One region of the Veillonella criceti genome, then DNA from elsewhere that is predicted to be linked to it. Evidence: a T-box and tRNA genes for the amino acid it is inferred to sense, from the RefSeq annotation. Region 1 holds a T-box; the other holds one or more tRNA genes.
What was found. A T-box is a leader RNA that pairs with one kind of tRNA and senses whether it is charged. The one in region 1 lies ahead of cysS (cysteine--tRNA ligase), so its partner is inferred to be a tRNA-Cys.
Positions count from the first base shown of each region.

Region 1 (3,421 bases):
TACCAGCTTCTGTCATCCGTTCTCTCACAAATAGAGAATATACAGCATCACCTATATAGGCAAGCATGAGGGAATCCTCAGCATTTGCTGTTGTATTTCCCTCATGCTCAATTGTACCTTTTAGTTTTTCAATCGCTGTAGCTCGTAAAAATTGATAGCGCTTAAAGTTCACGTTTCTTCCACCGAGCCCCTTGTGGCGAATCTTCAATTACAACGCCAATATTAGCTAATTCATCACGAATAGCATCGGCTAAATCCCAAAGTTTACGTTCACGGCAATTCTGACGAACATTCAATATTACTTGCATTAATTGTTCATACTCTTCGGCGCCAGCCCCCGCATTAGGACCTTCCCAAGCTTGTTCTAAGATACCAAGGATATCCGTCATCATCTTGAAGATAGATTTAACTTCATCCAATGTTTTATGGCACACTTTGCCATTGCAATTTTGCACAGCTTGATAATAAATATTAATTTCTTTAGCTAAACCAAACATAGGGGCACCAGCTAAGGATGTATTAAAATCATCAGCCATGGCATCTTCAAATTCATTAGCATATTTACGAGCATTTTCTAATAGTGCTTTTGCTTCATCATCGCATTCGCCTTCTTCTTGATTTTCTAGATAAAGAAGATTTTCAATAGCTGTCGTCATACGTTCTAACGATTTATTAGCTTCTTCTAATCGTTCATCACTGAAATCCAGTGGGCTACGATAATGAGTGCTCAACAAGAAATAACGAAGTGCATCAGGACTATACTCTTCCAAAATATCTTTAACTAAGAAGAAGTTATTCAACGATTTACTCATCTTTTCCTGATTAATTGTAATAAATCCATTGTGCAACCAATAACGAACAGCTGGATGATGACCGGTACACCCTTCTGACTGAGCAATTTCATTTTCATGATGCGGGAAAATCAAATCACTGCCACCACCATGGAAATCAAACTCTTCGCCTAAATATTTATTACTCATAGTCGAGCATTCAATATGCCAACCCGGACGTCCTTGCCCCCATGGGCTTTCCCAAGATGGTTCACCAGGTTTTGCACTTTTCCATAAAGCAAAGTCCATTGGATTGTGTTTACGATCGTCTACATCTACACGAGCACCAGCTTCCATATCTTCTAATGTACGTCCAGATAATTTACCGTATTCTTCAAATTTTTCTACACTATAATACACATCACCATCTAATTCGTAGGCAAAACCTTTTTCAATAAGAGTGGCAATCATTGCTACAATTTCATCAATATGTTCCGATACACGTGGATATACATCAGCATGACGTACATGAAGTGCATCCATTACTTCAAAATAGGACTCAATATAGCGATTGGCAATTGTATCCCAAGACACACCTTCGCCATTGGACGTATTAATAATTTTATCATCTACATCCGTAAAGTTTTGCACATACGTTACTTTATAGCCAATATGCGTCAAATAGCGACGGATAACATCCCAAGTAACAAATGGACGAGCATTCCCAATATGAGGATGGTTATATGGCGTTACACCACATACATAAATCTTTGCTTCTCCCTCCTTTACTGGCTTGAATACTTCTTTTTCTCTTGTCATCGTATTGAATACTTTAATTTCTCTCATCGCTACCGATGCCTCACTTCCATAAAAATATAAAAAGCCACCATCTCATTACAGAGACGGTGGCCCGCGGTTCCACTCTGTTAAGTCCTATGTAGCACTCACTCAAACGCGTAACGGGCGTGACCGAATAGACATACTCATTTCAGTCTATTAACTCCCGAATGCATTTCCCTTGGCTACACATGAACCCTTCCACCATTTAGTTCTCGCTGTAAAGCTAGTCTCAAAGTACTTCTTTCGTTCATCGTCTTTAATAACAATTTTTATCGATATATAGAGTATAATAGCATGAAACCTAACTAAAGTCAATGTTTCTACGCTAACTGTCTATCAATAATTACAGCAAAATTAAATAGTGCTCAATTAGTTTAAAACTGTCAAATTATTTTGCTACAGAAGCAATATTGATGATTGTTTTAACCGCTAATTCCATATGTTCCACACAAGCAAATTCGTGTGGCCCATGTAAATTTTCTACACCAGTAAATAGATTTGGTGTTGGAATCCCCATAAAAGAAATCTTAGAGCCATCAGTGCCACCACGGATTGGCTGAATCAATGGTGTTACACCAGCTTTTTCCATAGCGGCTTTAGCAATTTCTACACATTCCATATGATCTTTAATTACATCATACATATTGTAGTAGCTATCTTTAAGCGTCAAGGTCACTACTTCACGACCATACCGTTCATTTAATACCTTAGCAGCCAGTTCAAAAAGTTTCTTCTTACTTTCAAATAAGGCGCGATCATGGTCTCGAATTATGTACTTCATCGTTCCTGATTCCACACCGGTTTCATTACTTGATAACATAATAAAACCTTCGTAATCTTCAGTCAGTTCTGGAACAGCTGCCTGTGGTAACATACGGTCAAATTCCATAGCTAATTTATTACAATTAATCATGGTGTTTTTAGCTGACCCTGGATGAACTGATACACCATGAAGTTCTACGGTAGCAGCACAAGCATTAAATGTTTCATATTCTAGCTCACCTAAGCGAGTACCATCAATTGTATACGCAAAATCAACGGGAAAATCTCTTACGTCAAATAAATCAGCGCCACGACCAATTTCTTCATCAGGACCAAAGGCACACATCACGAGACCATGTTTCACTTCTGGATGCATCTTTAAATACCGAAGCGCTTCCATAATTTCCACAATTCCCGCTTTGTCATCACCGCCTAGCAAAGTAGTGCCATCAGTAACAATTAAAGTCTGTCCTTTATAGTTATTTAAGTTAGGAAAATCAGCTACACGACTATATAATTCTTTATCTTTATTAAGGAGAATATCTGTACCATCATAGTTTTCAATAATACGTGGGGCTATATTTTCAGCATTATAATCAGCTGTGTCCATATGAGCAATGAAGCCAATAGCAGGAACAACTTCCTCTGTATTAGCTGGTAAAGAGCCAATGACAAAACCATTATTTTCATTGACTTTTACACCTTCTAACCCAATCTCTGTTAAGTCAGCAGCTAGTACCTTAGCAAATGCCACTTGTGTGTCAGTACTTGGCACTGTTGTAGACTCTTCGTTAGACCGTGTATTAGTCTTTGTATAACGCAAAAAACGTTCAACCATCGTTTCCATAATAATCCTCCTTAATAAAACAAACTATGAAACTGTTTAACTATGCCCCCACAGAGTTAAACAGCCATTTGACTGATTGTTTCATCTAAACGAGCTAATGTTTTTTCCTTGCCAAATAAAGTAATAATATAATTCAAATCTGGACCATGCATTTGCCCTGTAGTAGCAATACGAATTGGCATAAAGACAAACTTACCTTTTA
Region 1 is NZ_UHIO01000001.1:615,762-619,182, forward strand. It holds gene DYE54_RS02820 (Mini-ribonuclease 3) at 1-172, opposite strand, end outside; gene cysS (cysteine--tRNA ligase) at 162-1,616, opposite strand; T-box leader at 1,666-1,870, opposite strand; gene pepT (peptidase T) at 1,999-3,219, opposite strand; gene gltX (glutamate--tRNA ligase) at 3,276-3,421, opposite strand, start outside.

Region 2 (3,421 bases), 260 kb from region 1:
TATTTATTTACGTAAAGCTATTCACCCAGATATTGTGCAATCGATTACGATTAATGGGAAACGAATGCCTCAGAAATGGGTACAGATGACACAAGAGTTTTTCTTCTTGTATATGACAGTATTTGCTATTTCTGCTTTAGGCATTTCAGCTACGGGGCTTAGCTTTGGTGAATCATTACAGTGTGTAGCAGGGATTTTAGGGAATGTAGGCCTTGCTTTTGGGGCGTTAGGTCCAGAAGGGTCATTTTCAATTTTACATCCTATAGCTAAAGTTATTTGCATTGTAGATATGCTATTAGGTCGTTTAGAATTATTTACATTGTTAGTTTTATTACATCCTGATTTTTGGCAAGGCTATTTTCTAAAACGACGTAAACGTAGTTATAAAGTATGGCAACCAACAGGGACTCACCGTCGTTTATAAAAAAAGGCATTTCATAGGAGAGGAAGGAGCTTCTTATGACACAAATTTTAAAACAACCGTTAGGTTTATATAAGGCGAATTGTTATGTGTTAAAAGAGGCTAAACAAGCTATCATTATTGATCCAGGGTTTCACGCACACAAGGTATTAGATATGGTAGGGGATGCTGAATTGTTGGCTATTGTATTGACACATGGCCATTGTGATCATATTTGTGCTGTGGATGGAGTGCGTCAAGTGACATCAGTACCTGTATATATGCATCCTGGTGATGATGAATTATTGCATACTAAACGACGAATGCCATCTGCCTATAAAGGCTTATGTCAGTCACCTTATATACCGCTTCAGGAGGGAGCCTTGAAAATAGGGTCTTTTGATCTTTACATATTTGAAACACCAGGACATAGTAAGGGCAGTGTGGTGATACAATGGAAGCAACATATTTTTACTGGAGATACCTTATTTAAAAACTCTATAGGCGCTACGAATAATTACAATGGCGATGCTGATGTATTAGCTAAGTCTTTACAACGGATTATGAGCTGGGATCCTAGCTTGATTATTCATCCTGGTCATGCAGATGATACAACGTTAGAAACTGAATTAATACACAATCCGTACTTAAAAGTTTGATTTATAGGTATTGTTGCAAAATAGGGACTTATACGAGCCTTTTAAGTGGTAAGCTAATGTCTTTTTACCGGTCTATAAAAGGGATTTTTAAACTTTGAAATAAAATTTTAAATTTAGACTAGACAAAGTATATTAAAACATGGTAGAATAATTTTCGTTGTTAAGGGTAACGGCAGTAAACAAAAACAAGCTTAAAAATCTTTTAAAAAAGTTGCTTGACAATTACTTCTGAAACACCTATAATAACGTAGTAACGTAAACGGCCCCGTGGTGTAGCGGTTAACATGTCGCCCTGTCACGGCGAAGATCGTCAGTTCAAATCTGATCGGGGTCGCCACGTTTGCCCCGGTAGCTCAGTCGGTAGAGCAAAGGACTGAAAATCCTTGTGTCGACAGTTCGATTCTGTCCTGGGGCACCATGTGTGCGGAAATAGCTCAGTGGTAGAGCACCGCCTTGCCAAGGCGGGGGTCGCGAGTTCGAATCTCGTTTTCCGCTCCACTATTTGGCGGCATAGCCAAGCGGTAAGGCAGAGGTCTGCAAAACCTTTATTCCCCAGTTCGATTCTGGGTGCCGCCTCCATATATATTCCACCCATGCCGGGGTGGCGGAACAGGCAGACGCAACGGACTTAAAATCCGTCGGTTGGAGACAACCGTACCGGTTCGATTCCGGTCCTCGGCACCATTTAGACTGAACATTCGTGTTCAGTCTATTTTTATTTTAAGAAGTTTTATTTCAAAAGCAGGAATTTTTATTCTCCGTAGCGAATTAATACAATACAGAATGAATCGTAGCAGTTATATGATTCTTTTAGCAGGTAGTTTATAGTCTGTAAGTTGTAAAGTTAAATGCTAAGATAGTGCTATCTATAGGCTTTTAAGCTAATGATTATGATGCTTAGCAAAAGGAGGATTTTGTATGAACTTTGAACTTCGGGATGGTCACAAGTATATTGATGAAGTAAAAAAACTATTTGTTGATTATGTTCGGTCGCTAGGAGTAGCCGCTGATATAAAAGAATTTGAAGGATTAGAAGAGAAATATAAAGGGGATAGAGAAGCTTTATATATTGCCTTCGTTGACGGTATACCAGCAGGTTGTGTGGCTTTGCGTCATGTTAATTATGAAACGGCTGAGATGAAACGTCTTTATGTACGCCCAGAATTTCGCCGTACAGGCCTTGGTATGAATATTGCCCATATTATAGTGGAAGAAGCCAAAGAAAAGGGCTACAAGACTTTATTATTAGATAGTTTGCCAAGTATGGAAAGCGCTAAAGAATTATATAAAGCGTTAGGATTTAAGAGCACTGATAGAAATGTAAAGAAACCAGTGCGTACAGTTGTTCATTTATCGTTACCATTAGCTTAAAGAATTAAGTAGCCTAGAAATTAGAAATAGGCGTACACACTAGAAATAGACATATATAAAAAGCGAAGTAAGGCGTTTTAGCTTTACTTCGCTTCTTTTTCTTTATAGGCATCTTATTATCATGTCCTTACGGGTCTACCGCTTCAGGATCATTCGATAATGGCTCTTGGCCTAATAAGGTTGTTAAATTGTATTTATCGAAACGATAATTTGGATTAGAGAAGTCACGACTTCGGTCATAACGATTAGAAGGCGCTTGTAAGATGCCGGATACTAAGTCATAAAGTAAATCATTTGTGAAATATTTATGCTCATGATCACGGAGAATAGAGGTTGTTTCAGGAAAAGCAGCTTCATATTCTGGTGAGACATAGACCCAGAGAGGAATGCGTGTCATATCGAAATCGAAAATATCAGGATTATGGGAATGATGCAAACTTTCACCGTGGTCGGAGAAGTAAATCATAGCTTGTAAGTTTAACTTATCCTTGGCATAGGTATAAATTTGCTGTAACAACCAATCTGTATATAGCTGGCTATTAGCATAGGCTTCTTTACCTTGCGGTACTTCGCCAATTTTCCATTTACTGAATTCATGTGGATAGCGATCATTATAGTAAATGTGACTTCCCATAATGTGAATAACGATGAAGTTATTTTTATAAGGTTCGATTTGATCTAATAATGGTAATAAAACGCCATCATATTTGTCAGAGAACATATATGCTTCATGCGCCCATAGCGGACGATCAGCTGTTTTAGCAATTAAGGAAATCGCTGTATCATATTCACCATATACGCCTTGATTGCTGAACCAACTGGTAAAATAGCCCGCTTTTTTGGCTACGTCTAAAATACTAGCTGACTCTAAGAATGGTTTATCATCGTATTGATTACGTTCTGTTAAAGCTCGCTCTAACGTTGGTACTGTTTGTACATAGGAAGAGTAAGCATTGCGGAAAAAGATAAAATTAGGATTGTTAGTAGCCAT
Region 2 is NZ_UHIO01000001.1:359,573-362,993, forward strand. It holds gene DYE54_RS01620 (TrkH family potassium uptake protein) at 1-424, shown strand, start outside; gene DYE54_RS01625 (MBL fold metallo-hydrolase) at 460-1,059, shown strand; tRNA gene DYE54_RS01630 (tRNA-Asp) at 1,321-1,396, shown strand; tRNA gene DYE54_RS01635 (tRNA-Phe) at 1,402-1,477, shown strand; tRNA gene DYE54_RS01640 (tRNA-Gly) at 1,483-1,557, shown strand; tRNA gene DYE54_RS01645 (tRNA-Cys) at 1,564-1,638, shown strand; tRNA gene DYE54_RS01650 (tRNA-Leu) at 1,655-1,743, shown strand; gene DYE54_RS01655 (GNAT family N-acetyltransferase) at 1,978-2,430, shown strand; gene DYE54_RS01660 (phosphoethanolamine transferase) at 2,558-3,421, opposite strand, start outside.
Region 2: it encodes a tRNA-Cys, which carries the amino acid that the T-box ahead of cysS (cysteine--tRNA ligase) is inferred to sense. The anticodon was not compared.